Regions from separate parts of the Finegoldia sp. P2-F-LR genome, predicted to be linked through region 1. Evidence: a T-box and tRNA genes for the amino acid it is inferred to sense, from the RefSeq annotation. Region 1 holds a T-box; the other holds one or more tRNA genes.
The links. The T-box of region 1 lies ahead of pheS (phenylalanine--tRNA ligase subunit alpha). A T-box ahead of a tRNA ligase gene usually reads a tRNA of that ligase, here a tRNA-Phe.
Positions count from the first base shown of each region.

Region 2: it has a tRNA-Phe gene. The T-box ahead of pheS (phenylalanine--tRNA ligase subunit alpha) is inferred to sense a tRNA for this amino acid. The anticodon was not compared.

Region 1 is NZ_JBRFJF010000001.1:194,637-203,985, reverse strand. It holds gene ACU68W_RS00995 (glycosyltransferase) at 1-894, shown strand, start outside; gene spoVG (septation regulator SpoVG) at 1,022-1,348, shown strand; gene asnA (aspartate--ammonia ligase) at 1,476-2,486, shown strand; gene ACU68W_RS00980 (TrkH family potassium uptake protein) at 2,608-3,942, shown strand; gene ACU68W_RS00975 (potassium channel family protein) at 3,952-4,629, shown strand; gene ACU68W_RS00970 (TrmH family RNA methyltransferase) at 4,607-5,338, shown strand; T-box leader at 5,358-5,545, shown strand; gene pheS (phenylalanine--tRNA ligase subunit alpha) at 5,583-6,605, shown strand; gene pheT (phenylalanine--tRNA ligase subunit beta) at 6,614-8,986, shown strand; gene ACU68W_RS00955 (cell division protein ZapA) at 8,995-9,349, shown strand, end outside.
Region 2 is NZ_JBRFJF010000001.1:2,291-11,639, forward strand. It holds gene map (type I methionyl aminopeptidase) at 1-187, shown strand, start outside; gene ACU68W_RS00020 (tRNA(Met) cytidine acetate ligase) at 225-1,370, opposite strand; gene ACU68W_RS00025 (hypothetical protein) at 1,457-1,897, shown strand; gene ACU68W_RS00030 (zinc dependent phospholipase C family protein) at 1,956-2,597, shown strand; gene ACU68W_RS00035 (hypothetical protein) at 2,619-3,344, shown strand; tRNA gene ACU68W_RS00040 (tRNA-Phe) at 3,434-3,509, shown strand; tRNA gene ACU68W_RS00045 (tRNA-Gly) at 3,518-3,592, shown strand; tRNA gene ACU68W_RS00050 (tRNA-Cys) at 3,596-3,669, shown strand; gene ACU68W_RS00055 (DUF6873 family GME fold protein) at 3,721-4,851, shown strand; gene hisS (histidine--tRNA ligase) at 4,865-6,160, shown strand; gene thrS (threonine--tRNA ligase) at 6,353-8,257, shown strand; gene ACU68W_RS00070 (ABC transporter ATP-binding protein) at 8,338-9,349, shown strand, end outside.

The DNA of each region.
Region 1 (9,349 bases):
TACACAACCGATGAAACTGACGATTATGATATTGTTCATATAAATACTATAATGCCAAAATCAAAAAAATTCGGACGAAAAGCAAAGAAACAAGGTAAGAAAGTTATTTATTATGGGCATTCCACGATGGAAGATTTTAGAAATTCTTTTCGCGGAGCGAATTTATTGAGCAGACTTTTTAAAAAATGGATTATTAGTTGCTACAATATTGGAGATATTATTATAACTCCATCACAATATTCGAAAAACATACTTGAAGGATATGGAATTAATAAGAAAATATACAGCCTATCGAATGGTATTGACCTTGATAAATTTAAGGGCGACAAAGATAGCAGAAAGAGATTTCGAAATAAGTATAATTTGAAAGATGATGATAAAGTTATTATTTCTGTAGGTCATTTGATGAAGAGAAAGGGTCTGGATGATTTCCTAGAAGTTGCAAGGGAGCTTCCGCAATACAAATTTATTTGGTTTGGTCACACTAATCCTAAACTATTGACTTCTCACATCAAAAAAGCCATTAAAAACAAACCAGATAATGTAATTATGGCTGGATATGTTGATCAAAAAGAACTGGTAGATTGTTATAGAGGTAGTGATTTGTTCCTATTTATGACCAGAGAAGAGACAGAAGGAATTGTACTATTAGAGGCTTTCGCTTCTAAAATAAAGGTTTTGGTAAGAGACATTAAGATTTACGAAAATATGTTTACTGATGGTAAAGAAGTTATCAAAGCAAAAACCAATGATGAGTTTAAAAACAAAATTGTTAATATAATAAATGGCAAATATTCTACTGTTGAGGAAGCATATAGATATGTTAAAGAACGAAGTGTTCAGAAAATTGGAGAAAAATTGAAAAGTATTTATTTAAAATTAGAAGATGGTTAATTTTTAGTGACATCTTAATCTCACAAAAGTATATTATATATAAATGTTTTGTTTAATATTTACATTTATTTACAAAAGAATTTTTTAGCGGTATAATTATATATATAAAACACAAGGTGGTGAGGTTATGCAAATTACAGATGTTAGAGTTAAAATACTAAATATTGATAACAGATTAAAAGCTATTGCTTCTGTTACTTTTGATGACGAAATAGTAATTCATGACATCAAAGTTATAGAAGGCGAAGAAGGGTTATTCTTAGCTATGCCTAGTAGAAAAATCGGTAATAATAAATATCGTGACATAGCTCATCCAATTAGTTCTCCAGCCAGAGAAAAAATTGAAGTAGCAGTTATCAATAAATACAATGAAGAATTTGAAAAACAATCTTCTGAAGAAACTGAGCCAGTGACTGAAGAAAATATAGAAACTGCAGAAAATGAAAATGAATAACACAAAAAGCATCTGACAAGGTGCTTTTTTTAGTTCTTGTAAATCCGAATTCAAAAAATATTTTACATATTTCGTTTGTTTGATATAATAATTAAATATGGTTAATTTTTAATAAAGGAGATATTTTATGGAATTAAAAGTACCGAAAGGATACAAATCCTCTTTGGATTTATTAGAAACACAGAAAGCTATTAAAATTATCAAAGATTTTTTTCAATATAGGTTGTCTGAGACTTTAAATTTGACTAGAGTTTCTGCTCCGTTATTTGTTAGAGCTAATACAGGAATTAACGATAATTTAAATGGTATCGAAAAACCTGTAGGTTTTGAATTCTTGGAAGACGGTTCAATGAGTAGGTTGGAAATCGTACAATCACTTGCAAAATGGAAGAGAATAGCATTAAAAAACTACGAGATTCCAGTAGGAGAAGGGATTTATACGGATATGAATGCTATCAGACCTTCAGAAGTTTGTGACAACACACATTCATTGTATGTGGATCAGTGGGATTGGGAAAAAGTAATTTCAAAAGAAGACAGAAATGTCGGATTTTTAAAAGATACAGTAAGAAATATATATCAATGTTTCTTAGAAACTCAAACAATGTTGATTAATTCTTATGATGATTACAAAAAAATACTTAGAGATGAAATTACTTTTGTAACTACTGAAGAGTTAGAAGAAATGTATCCGGATAATACTTCAGATGAAAGAGAAACTTTGATTACTAAAAAATACGGATCTGTGTTTTTGATTGGAATTGGTGATTCTTTAAAATCGGGAAAATCTCATTCTGACAGATCTCCCGATTACGACGACTGGAGCTTAAATGGAGATATATTAGTTTATAATCCTGTTTTAGACAATTGCCTTGAATTAAGCTCTATGGGAATTAGAGTTGATAAGGATAGATTGATTTATCAATTAGACAAGAAACAAAATAATGATAGGAAAAATTTAGAATATCATCAAATGCTGATTAATGATACACTTCCCCAATCTATAGGCGGAGGTATTGGTCAATCTAGAATTTGTATGTTCTTCTTACAAAAAGCACATATAGGAGAAGTTCAATCATCGATTTGGCCGAAGAAAATGCTTGAAGAATGTGACAAGTTGGGAATTAAATTATTATAATTTAGAGTTATAAAATTAGTTTTATAAGAGAGTTATTTATTTCAATAAATAAGTAACTCTTTTTTTGTAAAATGTTCAATATATGTTTTACTTTTAAATTCTTTTGTAGTATGATTTGTTTATGAAACATTTAAAAAAATATTTAGAAGACAATCCGCCATTGGTATTGATTCTAAGTTTTCTTTTTTTGATTATAGTAGGGTCGTTATTATTGTCACTTCCTATAAGTCAAAATGCAACAAAAGTTCCATACATTGATTGTTTGTTTACAGCAACATCTGCCGTATGTGTAACAGGTCTTGTTACAGTTGCAACGTATAGCGCTTGGAGCGTTTTAGGAAAACTAATTATAATCATTTTAATCCAAATGGGTGGACTTGGTTTTATGACATTTGCAACCTTGATTGCACTTGTCATGGGTAGAAGAATTACCTTAAAAGATAGATTAATTATTAAAGAGCAAACAAATAGTATTGATATGAAAGGAATGGTAAAACTCATAAGATATATACTGATATCTACTTTCACTATTGAAACAATTGGTGCTTTTTTGTTAATGACGAAATTTATACCAATGTATGGATTTAAGGGAATATTTTATAGTTTCTTCCATTCAATTTCTGCTTTTTGCAATGCGGGATTCGATATTTTGGGACCAAATTCATTAATTGATATTAATACTAACTTTTTTATTTTGTTAGTAATTGGACTTTTAATTGTAATAGGTGGTATTGGTTTTAACGTAATACTTGATGTGTTGCACAATGGATTAGATTTTAAGAAATATTCATTGCATTCAAAAATTGTACTTACAACAACTGTGTTGATGTTATCTATAACATCAGTTTTAATTTTAGCTATGGAATTTTTGAATCCAGAAACAATAGGCAATTTAAGCTTGGCAGACAAGATATCTAATTCGGTTTTTCAAGCTGTGACATTGAGAACGGCTGGTTTTGCATCAATTGATCAATCAAAATTATTAGACAGCTCAAGTGTTTTATCTATATTGAATATGTTTATTGGGGGATCTCCAGCAGGTACAGCCGGAGGTATTAAAACGACAACATTTGCGCTGTTAATTATTGTTGCATTGAGCGAAATCAAAGGTCAAGAAGATGTAGAAGTGTTCAATCGTAGAATTAGATTCTCACAAGTAAAAAAAGCTTTAGCTATAATTACTTTATCAATGGTTTGGGTAATTTTTGTTACATTTGCAATTTTAGTTATAGATAAAGCAAAATACTTGGATGTAGTGTTCGAAGTAGTAAGTGCTTTTGGTACAGTAGGACTAACCAGAAGCTTAACTCCAGGAATCAATAGTATTTCTAAAATTTTAATAATTTCAACTATGTATATTGGAAGAGTTGGATCTTTAACAATACTTTATGCTCTATCCAATACAAAAAACAAAAAAGCTTATAAAGAAGCTCACGAAAATATTATAATAGGTTAGGTTTTAAATATGAAACAATTTGTAGTAGTTGGCTGTGGTAGATTTGGTAGAGCATGTGCTATTGAATTATCCAATACTGGTCACGAAGTATTATTAATAGATAATAATGAAGATACTGTAGATGAAATGAGTCGTATTGTAACTCACGCAGTGTATATTGAACATTTGACAGAAAATTCATTGAGTTCAGTCGGTGTTGGAAATTTCGATGTGGCAATAGTTGCTATATCTTCAAATTTTGAAGCATCAATTCTATCTACTGTAGTTTGTAAAAAATTAGGGGTAAAAAAAGTAATCACAAAAGCTAAAGATACTCTTCACGGTAATATATTGCTCAAAGTAGGGGCAGATAGAGCAATAATTCCAGAAAATGACTCAGCGGTAAGACTTGCTAAGAGTTTGATAAGTGATCAAATTTTCGATTATATTGAATTTACAGATGATTATTCAATTGCAGAGATTACCCCAAAAAAAGAATGGATAGGAAAGAACTTCATTGATATTGGTATTAGAAGTAAATACGGTATTAACGTAGTTGCTGTTAAGAATAATGGAGAAATGAATATCAACCCTTCACCAGAATATACAGTAAAGTTTGAAGATTACTTGATAGTAATTGGATCAAATAAAGATTTGGACAAAATTACTGAGACGGGTGACAAAGATGATAACCTCTACTTCAAATAAAATATACAAACACGTAAAATCACTTTATAAGAAAAAATATAGGTACAAGTGTAACGAATTTATAATAGAAGGTTATAAGCTTTATGAAGAAGCGATTAAATCAAATTTAAATATCAAGCAAATAATACTAAGAGAAGGGGAAGAAATTATTGATGGCTGTGTATGTTTTGATTCAAAAACTTTCAACAGTCTCAGCGAAATGAACAATCCTGAAGGTATAATTTGTGTAGTTGATTTTATAGAGAACAAAGATAAGGATACAGATAAAATTCTATTTCTTGAATGTATAAACGATCCAGGAAATTTGGGAACAATAATAAGAAGCGCGGAAGCTTTTGATTATAATAAAATTATTTTATCTGACAATAGTTGCGATATTTATAATTTGAAAACTATTAGAAGTGCTATGGGTAGCTTATTCAGAATAAATATTTCTTATGAAAGTATAGGTGTCTTAGAGAATTATAAATCAAATGGATTTAAAATTTATGAGACATCTTTGGAGAAAAATTCTAAAAGTATTCTTGAGGTTAAGGACAAAGAAAAACATGTTTTAATAATTGGAAATGAAGCAAATGGAATTAGTAATGAAATAAAAAAATACGCTGATGAATTTTTAATAATTCCTATGGACAATGTAACCGAATCATTAAATGCTTCCATAGCTGCTAGTTTGAGCATGTTTTACCTATCAAAATTGACAAATTAGTAGTTATATTATACAATAATTAAAAATGTTGAAGAAGAAAATACAAAACTAGATACAAAGAGAGATATGGTTTGGTGTGACATATTTATCGAATTTTGTTGGTTCGCTTTGAAGTTGCTAATATAGCCGTGTAGAGTGCGTTAAGCTTGCGAGTGATGTTATCATAATTTGGGTGGTACCGCGGAAATACAATCTTTCGTCCCATAGGGGATGAGGGATTTTTTTATTGTTTAAGGAGAAAATAATGAAAGAAGAAATTTTGAAAATTAAAGAAGAAACTGTTGGTTTAATCGATAATGCCAGTGATTTAAAATCTTTAGAAGATATTAGAGTAAAAGTTCTTGGTAAAAAAGGTGATTTGACACTTGTTCTAAGAAATATGGGTAAACTTTCTAAAGAAGAAAGACCGATTATGGGACAATTAGCAAATGAAGTTAGATCTGAAATTGAAGAATTATTGTCCAATAAATTTGAACAATTAAAACAAGAACAAAAAAAGATAAAATTAAAAGAAGAAGAAATAGATGTAACTGCAAATAGAGGTGTCAGAGAAATCTCTCACAGACATCCACTTAATGAAACAATAATCCAATTGGAAAATTTATTCCAAACAATGGGATTTGATATTGTGGATGGTCCTGAAATTGATACAGTGGAAAATACATTCGATTTATTAAATTCACCAAAATATCATCCTTCAAGATCTTTATCTGATACTTTTTATTTGGATGATAAAACTGTACTTAGACCACACACATCAAGTGTACAAATCCGAACAATGAAAGCTCAAAAACCACCTATTAGAATGGTTTCTGCGGGAAGAACTTTTAGATTTGATGATGTAGATGATACACATTCACCAATGTTCCATCAAATCGAAGGATTGGTTGTGGATAAAGGCGTTACTATGGCTAACTTAATGGATACAATCAATATTTTCATCAAAAACTTATTTGGAGAAGAAATAGAAACAAGATTTAGACCACATTATTTTCCATTTACAGAACCTTCAATGGAAGTAGATGTCACTTGCTTCGATTGTAAAGGCGAAGGATGCCCAAGTTGCAATGATACAGGTTGGAGCATGGAGCTTTTAGGATGTGGAATGGTTCATCCTAATGTTTTAAGAAATTGTGGAATAGATCCTGAAGTTTATACTGGATTTGCATTTGGTATGGGAGTTGACAGGATTACAATGGTAAAACACAAAATCGACAATATAAGATTGTTGTACGATAACGATAAGAGATTTTTGGAACAATTCTAGGAGGAAATATGTTATTACCTATTAATTGGCTTAAAGATTACGTCGATGTAGACGAATCGATAAAAACTATTACAGATAGACTTTCAGAAACAGGAAGTCACGTTGAATCGGTTATAGATAAAAGTAAATATTTAAACGATAAATTAATTGTATCTCAAATAAAGAAAATTGATAAGCATCCAAATGCAGATAGATTATCCATAGTCACGTTAGATACTGGCAATTCAGAAATAGAAGTAGTAACAGGTGCAAAAAACATCAAAGAAGATATGTTTGTTTGTTATGCACAGGTAGGGGCAACTCTTCCTGGAGATATTGTTTTAAAAGAAGCTGATCTTAAAGGAATTATGAGCCCTGGAATGTTGACAAGTTTTGAAGAAATGGGATTTGAAACTTCAGTTGTAGATAAAAACTCCAAAGATGGAATCGCTGTTTTATCTGAAAACGAAATTGGCGAAACTGTTACTAATGCACTTGAAATTAATGAACCTATAATTGAGTTTGAAATCACACCAAACAGACCGGATTGCTTATCCGTTTTAGGAATGGCAAGAGAATATGCTGCATCTTTTGGCAAAAAAATCAAATATCCTTCTATTGAAATCAAAAACTTTGATGAAGATATCAATGATTACGTAAATTCTGTTGATATTCAAACTAACAAGTGCACACGTTATGTAGCAAGAGTTGTAAAAAATGTAAAAATAGGAGATAGTCCACAATGGCTAAAAAATAGACTTATTCAATCTGGAATTAGACCTATTAACAATATTGTTGATATTACAAATTTTGTAATGTTGGAAACTGGTCAACCAATTCACGCCTACGATTTGGATAAAATCGCAGATAAGAAAATTATAGTAAAAGAATCTGGTTCACAAAAATTTACAACACTAGACGATGTTGAACGTGAATTATCAGATGATATAATAATTTGTGACGGTGAAAACTCATTAGGTATCGCTGGAATTATGGGTGGTTTTGATTCAGAGATAACATTAGATACTACAAATGTGCTTATTGAAGCTGCAAGTTTTGATAGCGATACAATTAGACTTTCATCAAGAAGATTATCTTTAAGAACTGATGCCTCCACAAGATTTGAAAAGGGTGTAAGCCAACAATTATGTGATTTAGCATCATTGAGAGTTTGTAAATTAATTGAAGATATTACAAATGCCACTGTGATTAATAATTCTATAGATGTGATTACATGTAAAGAAAAATTAGAAGATGTAGAGCTATCTTACAAAAAATGCAATGATTTATTAGGATCAGATATTTCAAATGAAGAAATTAAAAATATATTACAATTATTGGAATTTAAAATTGTGTCAGAAGACGACGAGAGAATCAAAGTTAAAGTTCCATTCCACAGACAAGACGTTTCAATTTATCAAGATTTAATTGAGGAAGTTGGAAGAATTTACACATTTGAGAAAATTGGCGCTAAACCTCTTATCGGAAAACTAAAGAGAGGTGTTAAGAGCGAAGAAAGAATTGCCATAGATAATACGAAAAAAGCTTTGTATTCTATGAATACTTTTGAAGTGTTGTCTTATTCATTCATCAGCCCAAAATCCTATTCTAAAGCAATGGTTGAAATGGATGATGATAAATTGATCAAACTAATCAATCCACTAGGAGAAGATTTCTCTGTGATGAGATCCACAATTATACCAAATATTTTGGATATACTATCTAAGAATTATAAAAATAAAATCAAAGATATTTGCGTATATGAATTGGGCAATACTTTCCACTTGGTTGGAAACGAAAGGATTGAAACTAAAAAATTAGCTTTGGGAATGTATGGAGATTATGATTTCTACGATGTTAGATCTATGATTTTGGCATTATTTAACGAATTGGGAATTGATAATTATGAAATCGTAAAAAACAAAGATAATAAAACTTATCACAGCGGTAGGTGCGCTGATATATTGGTAAATGGTGAATTGATCGCAACATTTGGTGAAATAAGTTATGAAGTAAGAGACAACTTTGACTTTGATAATAGAGTTTATGTTGGAGAAATTCATTTTACAGAATTAATTAAACATATGGATTTCAAAAAGCTTTACTCACTAATTAGTAAATATCCTTCAATTGAAAGAGATATAGCTCTTGTGGTGGATAGAGAATTGGAAAGTATTGAAATTGAAAAAGAAATTCTAAATCACTCTAATGGTATCATCAAGGATGTTTACTTATTTGATGAATATAAAGGTGAACATGTTGATAATGATAAGAAGAGCTTAGCATACAGAATTATATATCAATCAAAAGATGAAACATTAAAAGACAAAACTATTGAAAAAATACAAGAAGAAATATTAAATTCATTAGAACAAAAATTCAATGCAACATTGAGAAAGTAGGAATGTATATGAACAAATTACAAGTTGTAATTCAAGGTTCAACTTACAATATTGTTACTGAAAAATCTAGAGAAGAAACAGATAAGATAGTTGAAAAAATTAACAAGGATATTGCAGATTGTAAAAACAGAAATTCAAAATTAACGACTTTGAATGCAACTATCTTAGCTCTTATGAATTTGGCAGAAACTCACGATAATTTAACAACTGAATTAAATGAATACAAAAAAGAGAATGATCCGATTATCAAGGATTATTCTAACTTAAAATCTGATTGCGAAAAATTATATCAAAATTTGGTTATTAAAGAAACAAACTTAAAACAAATGACTAAACAATACAATGAAATTAAAGAAAATTCTG
Region 2 (9,349 bases), 190 kb from region 1:
TAGATTACAAGAGGGAATGGTATTAACTATTGAACCAATGATAAATATGGGAACTCATAAGTTAAAAATCGATAATAATGGATGGACCGCAAGAACTATTGATGGTAAAAAATCATGCCAATATGAACACACATTAGCTATCACAAAAGATGGTCCAAGAATTTTGACTAAACAACAAGGACAATAAAATAAAGAGAATATTTTGGGGTTCCTCAAAATATTCTCTATTTTTTTATTACTGGAAAATTATAAAAATCATTAACCTTTTTTGTAGAATATATTAGTCTACTGACTTTTATATCATATTCAAATAATTTTTTGTAATTATCAGATAAACTTGAAAAATCTCTGTTCAAAGAATAAATTTTACAATTTTTTTTAATTGCGGAAAAATCGAAGTTTTTTTTGAATCCCAATAGGCGAACAGCTTCAATATCTGCATTTACGATATCATCTACAAATTTTTTATCTACTCCTAAAATATAATTTAAAATCAATCTTTGAAGTCGATTTTTGGTATATTTTTTATTTTTTATGTTTTCAAAAAAATCATCATAATTTTCATTCAATGCATTTGATAGAAGATTATCTAATCCTTTCTCATAACCCGTTATATTATCTAATTCTGACTTTTCCACAAATAATTTATAAGATAATATGTCTAAAAGTTTTTTGTTAGATCTAATAGAATTTTGTTTAAGATATTCGTAAGTTAAGGATGGAATTTTGTCTTTAAATTCTTCTAATAGTTTCAAATTAGATCTAATAGAAGAGGCACTATAAGAAATACATTCTAAGGAATTTGAATTGTATTCGCTATTGGCTCTTCTTATTGGCAGAATTTTACATTTAGAGTGTAGTTTATCTAATGATTTCATATATTCCAAAGCAAGAATGTTATTTGATTTGAATATTTCATCGGAATATTCAGAGTAGTTTTGCTTTGAAAATATCATTATGTTTTTATTATATGAAATATTTTTGTTTTCTAGTATAAACTGTTTAATATTATCTTCATTTTCTAGTAGAAAATCTTTGTATGAAATTAGATCTTTTATTTCTGTTTCAATTCCAAAAGAAACATAATTACATCCAATAGTGTCTATTATTTTAATAGCGTAATAGGCGAAATTTTGCGCTGATTGCAAGGAAAATACTGAAGGAATTTCAATAACACAGTCTATTCCGTGTTCCAAAGCAATTTTAGTTTTATGAAGTTTATCTAAAATAGAAAATTCACCACGTTGCACTACATTTCCGCTCATGATTGCAATTATATTTGATTCTGGGAAATTTTTTTTTATTTGATCTATTTGATGTAAATGCCCAAAATGGAACGGATTGTATTCACTTACTATAGCTATATTCATAATTATTGATTCCTTTCATATACTTTTTTCTTATGTTGTATTATAATTGATATTGGTAATATAGTAAATAAAAAGGGGTAGATTTTATGGATATAAGATTTGTTAAAGGCAATATTTTTGAGCTACAAAGCGATGCAATTTTATATTTTATCGAAAATTCACTTCTGGAAGAGAATTCAAAAAAATTAGTTGAAAAAGCTGGAGAAAGAATTTTAGAACCTCTTACAAAAATAAGTGGAATAGAAAAAGGCGAATGTAAAATCATTCCCGCTTTTAATATAACTTCGGATTATGTGATATTGGCAAATTTGCCAGATGATTTAAGAAATAACAACAAAAATATTTTCAAAAATTTAATCTATAATGTTTTTTGTGAAATGAAAAAATTTGAAATTCATTCGCTTAACATAGATTATTCTCTTTTAACTGAAAAATATTCTAGTGAATTTGTTAATCTTATAAATGAAGTTATAGACGAAAAATCGTTGAGAATTAGCGATTTTCTTGTATTTATGTGCAAAAGTTAGTAATTGACTTTTAACTTAAATTACTCTAAAATAATATTATGTCCAATGACGAAAGGTAGTGATTAATATTTTTCCAGAAACTCATAAGAGAATTGTTAGAGAAATAAATCAAGACATTAAAGATTCCTATGGAATCAATTTAAATATAAAAAAATTAGAATGGGGAGCTGTTAGTCCAGATATTTTACCAAAATACAAGCTAATAGCACATTACAAAGAAGAAAGTATAAATTATATTGTAAAAGAAATTATCACTATAATTTATCTTTTTCAATTTACAGACTTAACAAGATTGAATTCATTGCAAAATAAGATTTTAAGTACAAAACTTGGAGTAATAAGTCATTATCTAAGTGATTATGTGTGTCTTCCACATGCAAAAAGATGGAGGTATAATCAACACCTTAAAGATCACATGAATTACGAAAGAGTTTTGAATAAGTTAGCACAAAATCATATATTTGACAAAAAAGCAATAACCACAAGACAAATAAGCATAGATAATGATGAATGTGTGATGTTAAAAACATTGGTTAAGAATTATATTGAAGATATAGTAGATGAATATAGCATTTCAGAAGATAAAACAAGAGATTTGGACTTTGCGTACGGTTTGAATTATTCTATTTTCTGTTTTATCTTTGAAACTATTGAAGTATTCTCTACAGAAAGATACTATCAAAAGTCCTTTGTTTTTTAAATATAATTAGGAGTAGGAGTTATGTATAAAGCTTATAACACGAACAATTTAAAGAAAAAGCTTGAGAAAAAATTTCTTTTCGAAGACGATTTATTAGCTTTATACTTAATGCTTGATATTGTTCAACAAGAAAACAAAATACAACCTTGTTATGTCAAATATAACGCTCTTAATAAAATTTACAATGTTTTAATTAATCATTTGTCGTATAGAAATGATAGAGAAATTATTATTAAAGCTATTTTTGATTTGATATCAGAAGATATTAATAAGATTGAATTCACTTATTATCTTCAAGCTTATACTGAAGGCTTTAATAATAAGAATATAAGTGATGAGTTGGAGTTTTATGCATTAAGACATATTCCAGCATCTACGATTAAAAAATCGGATATTCTTCTTCATAATACTGAAAGCAGAAGTGCTAAGTTTTTAAAAAATAAGATGATTAGTTCAATTAAAAACAAATCAAATGCATTTAGAGTACAAGATTCAATAATAGATAATTATTGTGAAAACATCTTAAAAGACAAGATATTTAGCATTAATAGCAAGATGGACAAACAGTTAGTGATGAAATCTATTAATGATAGTGTAGTGATTTCTGAAGAAAAATTCTTGAATATGTGGCAATTAGAAAATTTGTACAAAAAAATTGTTAAAACTTTGAAAACTGTTTTAAATAATTCTATAGAAGATGCATTGTGGTATGGGTTAAATGACAGAGTATTACAAAGGTATAAGTAAATTGTAAAGTCGGATTTAAATTGTTGTAAAAAAATTTGACAAAACAAATTTAATCGTTTATACTAGTAAAGTAATGTTTGATACATTAAGCCCAGATAGCTCAGTCGGTAGAGCAAAGGACTGAAAATCCTTGTGTCGCTGGTTCGATTCCGGCTCTGGGCACCAAAATGTGTGCGGAAGTGGCTCAGTGGTAGAGCATCGCCTTGCCAAGGCGAGGGTCGCGAGTTCGAGTCTCGTCTTCCGCTCCATACGGCGACATAGCCAAGTGGTAAGGCAGAGGTCTGCAACACCTTCACCCCCAGTTCAAATCTGGGTGTCGCCTCCAAAGGAAAGTTTATTATAGACTTTCCTTTTTTTTATATGTAAAGGAGTTAATATGATTTTTATTGATTTATTAAAAGATGAATATATTGAGGAGTTATCGGATTTTGTATACAAACTGAGAAATAATGTTTTATTTCAAAATAAGTTTGATTCAAATTTGGCGAAAAATAGAACTACAATAATTAAATCTTTGAAAAAACAAATATCTAGAAAAAATTATTTCGTGATTTTTGAAGAAACTAAGTTAATAGGGTATTTGGTGTTAGATTTAGATAATAAAGAGTTGCTAATTAAAGAGATATATTTAGATAAAATTAATAAATCAATACTTTTTAAAATTTTTAGATTTTTAATGGATTATGCACTATCAAACTTATTTGATATAATTAAATTTAAGTTCAATGGATTTATTTTCGATGAAATTATAAAAGAACATTTAGATGATCAAAATAGATTAGAAATAAAGAATGATATGTTTGTTGAATCTCATAATAAATTTGCGATAATTAGTTTTAAAGCTAAAAAAGGCTTGATAAAATTTTTAAAAGACAATGATTATGAAGTTATTTACAGTTTCGATAGTAAAAAAATGGATGAAAAAGTTAATGACCATGTAGATATGCAAATTAGGAAAATAAATGAAAATGCATTCGTTTGTACTCAAGAATCGTATTTTCATTATAGGGCATATCTTCCAAATTATATAACATTATACGTAACAGAGCTTGAGATAACGAACACATATCCAAAAGATTGCTTGTTAAATAACTTTTCAATTGAAAATTATTTAGTATGTAATAAAAAATCTGTAGATCCTATTATTTTGAAACTTCTTAAAGATGAGAAATTAATAATGGTAAAACAAGGATACTCCAAATGTTCAACAATAGTTACTGATAAATTTGTGATTACCAGTGATAAATCTATATATAATAATGTTCAGAAACAAAGTATTAAGGCTTATCTGATAGATGCTGGGGAAATAAAGCTAGAAGGTTATGATACAGGATTTATTGGTGGGACTTGTGGATATTGTGATGATTTAGGGATTGTTTTTTATGGCAATCTTGAAAAATATAAATTTAAAAATAAGCTTATTGAAATTTTGGAAAAAGAAAATATAAAATACTATTATACAGATGATGATGATTTTATAGATCGCGGATCTATAATCTTTAATTAATAGGAGGTCAATTATGATTCAACCATCTACATTACCAGGAATGATGGAACTTCTTCCTGAAGATCAAATGGTGTTTGATACAATTAAAAGAAGAATAGAAGATGTTTTTATTAAAAATGCATTTTTTTCAATCGACACACCTGCCATAGAAAAATTAGACGTTTTGCTATCAAAAGGTGGAGGGGAAACTAGTAAACAAGTGTATAGAATTGATAGTAGTAAAAAAAATCAAGGATTGAGATTTGACTTAACTGTGCCACTTGCAAAATACGTTTCAATGTACATGCAAGACTTAGCATTCCCATTCAGAAGATATCAAATAGCTAAGGTGTATAGAGGAGAAAGAAATCAAAAAGGACGTTATAAAGAATTTTATCAATGTGATATAGACATTATAGGAAATGAAAAATTGAGCTTATATAATGATGCAGAAATAGTAAAATGCATGTATGAAGCTTTAAAATCAATAGATGTTCCAGATTTTGAATTTCAATTTAATAACAGAAAAATATTGAATGGATATTTCTCTAATTTAGGTATTGAAGACTTTGAATCATGTTTGAGAATAATTGATAAATTAGATAAAATAGGAATAGATAATGTTAAAGAAGAATTATCTAAGCTAGACTTGGACGATGAAAAAATTGATTCGATTTTAAATTTCTTAAAAATTGATGGATCTAACCAAGAAATTATCGAAAAACTGGGATCGTTGAATATCGATAATGAATTATTTGTTTGTGGGCTGGATGAATTGAAATTTGTATATGAAGATATTTTATCTTTGGGGGTTAATCAAGATAATATTAAAATAAATTTATCGATAACTAGAGGTCTTGATTACTATACAGGTTCAGTATTTGAAACATTTTTTAAGGAATATCGTGAAATAGGATCTATTTGTTCTGGAGGAAGATATGATAGTCTGGCGAATAATTTTACTAAAAGCAAGTTGCCTGGAGTAGGAATGAGTATTGGCTTAACTAGATTATTCTATCAACTTCAAGAATTAAATTTGGTAAAAGGTCAACAAAATAATTTTGATTGCATCATTATTCCTATGAAAGGTTACGAAAAAAATGCAGTGAAGTTGATGAATGATTTGAGAAATTCTTCTGTAAGATGCATGAGTTATCTTGAAGCTGATAAATTAAAAAAGAAATTTAATTATGCTGACAAATTATCCGTAAAATATGTTATAATAATAGGACAAGATGAAGTTGAGCAAAATAAATTCACTTTACGAAATATGGAAAATGGTAATCAAGAATTATTAGAACTTAACCAAATTATTGAAAAGTTAAAATAAAGGCGATGAAAAATCCCAGTAAGCATATAAGAACTTTCAGAGAGAGTAAAACTTAGGCTGAAATTTTACTTAAGAGATCAGTATGCTGAATACTAATTTGGAGCCTATTGTTAAATGAGAAAAAATTAGGGTGGAACCACGAGACACTTGTCCCTATCGGGATGAGGGTCTCTTTTTTATTAGGAGGTATTTATGTTTGAAGTAAAATTAAAAGATGGATCCGTAAAAGAATTTGATGAAGAAATAAGTTTATTAGATGTTTGCAAATCAATTTCTGAAGGATTAGCAAGAGACTGTGTTGGAGCAGTTGTAGATGGTAAAATTATGGGATTAATGGAAACTATTAAATCAGATTGCGAAGTTCAATTTGTAAAATTTGATGATGAAGAAGGAAAACAAGTTTTCTGGCATACTTCATCACACTTAATGGCTTATGCTATTCAAAGATTGTATCCAAATACAAAATTTGCAATTGGACCATCAATTGATTCTGGATTCTATTATGATTTAGATACAGATCACAAGTTTGTACCTGAAGATTTAGAAAAAATTGAAGCCGAAATGAAAAAAATAGTTAAGGAAAATCCTAAATTAGTAAGGGTTGAAATTTCAAGAGAAGAAGCATTGGAAAGATTTAAGAAAGAAGGTCAAGATTATAAAGTTGACTTAATAGAAAATCTTGATGAAGATGCTACAATTACATTGTATGAAATGGGAGACTTCGTTGATTTGTGTAGAGGACCTCATTTATTAGAAGTGAAAAATATTAAAGCATTCAAGTTATTATCAATTGCCGGTGCATACTGGAGAGGTGATGAAAATAACAAGATGCTTCAAAGAATTTACGGAATTTCATTCCCTAAGAAAAAATTATTAGACGAATATTTAGAAAGAATGGAAGAAGCTAAGAAAAGAGATCACAGAAAAATTGGTAAAGAAATGGGGCTATTCTCAATTCAAGAAGAAGGACCGGGTTTCCCATTCTTCCATCCAAATGGAATGGTTGTGTTAAATGAACTAGAAAAATTCTTGAAAGAACAACTTTTAGATAGAGGATATGGTCAAATCAAAACTCCATTGATTTTGAACGAAGATTTATGGCATCAATCAGGTCACTGGGATCACTACAAAGAAAATATGTATTTCACTCAAATAGATGGCGATGATTATGCAATAAAACCAATGAACTGTCCAGGATCAATTTTGATTTACAAAGATGAATTGCACAGCTACAGAGAGCTTCCAATTAAAGTTGCAGAACTTGGTCAAGTTCACCGCCATGAATTATCAGGGGCATTGCATGGCTTATTCAGAGTTAGAACTTTCGTACAAGATGATGCACATGTATTCTGTTTACCTGAACAAATAGAAGAAGAAGTAACTAAGATTATTGATTTCTGTGATTATATTTATTCTAAGTTTGGTTTTAAATATGAAGTTGAATTGTCGACTCGTCCAGAAGATTCAATGGGATCAGATGAAGATTGGGATTTAGCAATCAATTCACTTAAGAGTGCATTGGAACACAAGGGCCTTCCATATAAAATTAATGAAGGTGACGGTGCTTTCTACGGCCCTAAAATAGATTTCCATTTGGAAGATGCAATTGGCAGAACTTGGCAATGTGGAACTATTCAATTAGATTTCCAAATGCCAGAAAGATTTGATATGACTTATATCGCAAGTGATGGATCTAAAAAACGTCCAGCAATGATTCATAGAGCAATTTTAGGTAGTGAAGAAAGATTTATGGGAATACTAATAGAACACTATGCTGGAAAATTCCCATTATGGTTATCACCAGTTCAAGTAGAAATTCTTCCTATTAGCGATAAATTCAATGATTATGCGTATGAATTACAACAAAAAATGAAAGCACGTGGATTGAGAGTGAAAGTCGATGATAGAAGTGAAAAAATCGGTCTTAAGATCAGGGAATCTCAATTGAAGAAAGTGAACTATTCATTAATAATTGGACAAAATGAAATTGATAACAATGAGGTATCAGTAAGAAAAAGAGATCTTGGAGATGTAGGATCTAAGAATACTGATGAATTTATTGATGAATTAGTAGATGAATATCAAAATAGAAAATAATTCTATAAATAATGTTTATTTTACAATATAAAAATTTGCTCTGAATTTTTCAGAGCAAATTTTTAATAGAAGGAGGTAAAATGTACAAGAAATTTTATTGGTTTCTAAAATATTACAAAAACAAATTAATTCTTGCTATTACATTTCTTTTATTAAGTGACCTGGTAGGATTAATTCCTCCATATATAACAGGGAAATTAACCGATAGAGTATTAAATAATTCGATAGAATTAAACCCTTTTTTAATTATACTTTTAATTGATGTTTTAGTAATAGGAATTAAATATTTTTTTGCAATGGGATGGTGTTATTACACATTCAGAGCTTCGAATGAAATAGACTATGTAACTAGAAATAGACTTATGGATAAATACTTAAACGAATCCATGAAATATTTTCAAACTTTCAAAACCGGAGAACTTATGAATAGAGCTACTGGAGATGTCAATAGTTTAAGCGATTTGATGGGATTTGGAACTCTTACATTTTTCGATTCTACAGTATTTCCTTTGTTTATAATAATTATAATGATGGTCGTCGTTGACGTTCGTTTAACACTTGTTTCTATAATACCTCTTCCTATATTGGCATTTTTGTGTTTAAAAATTGGTAAGAAAATCCATGAAAAATACTCAATAGTGCAATCTACATTTGATAAGCTAAACAATAGTGTATTAGAAGATGTTGAAGGTATTAGAATTATAAGAGTTTTTGGGATAAAAGATGCTAGATATTTTTCGTTTCAAAATCGATCTAAAATGTTGGTTCAAAAAAACATGGATGTTGTAAAATACAGAGCAATGATGGCTCCTTTTCAAAGAATAATTCCAGCAATGACTTTTGTTATAGCAATCGGATATGGAACATTTTTAATAAGTAAGAATCAAATATCTGTTGGTCAATTGGTTTCTTTTACTTATTATTTAAATATGTTAATTTGGCCAATGTATGCATTAGGAAACTTCATAAATGTATATCAACAAGCCGATGCATCAATGGATAGAATCGATAATATACTTGACTATAAAGATGAATTAGATTTAAACGAAGATTACAAGGAAATTGATGATATAGAAAGTATTAAGTTTGAAA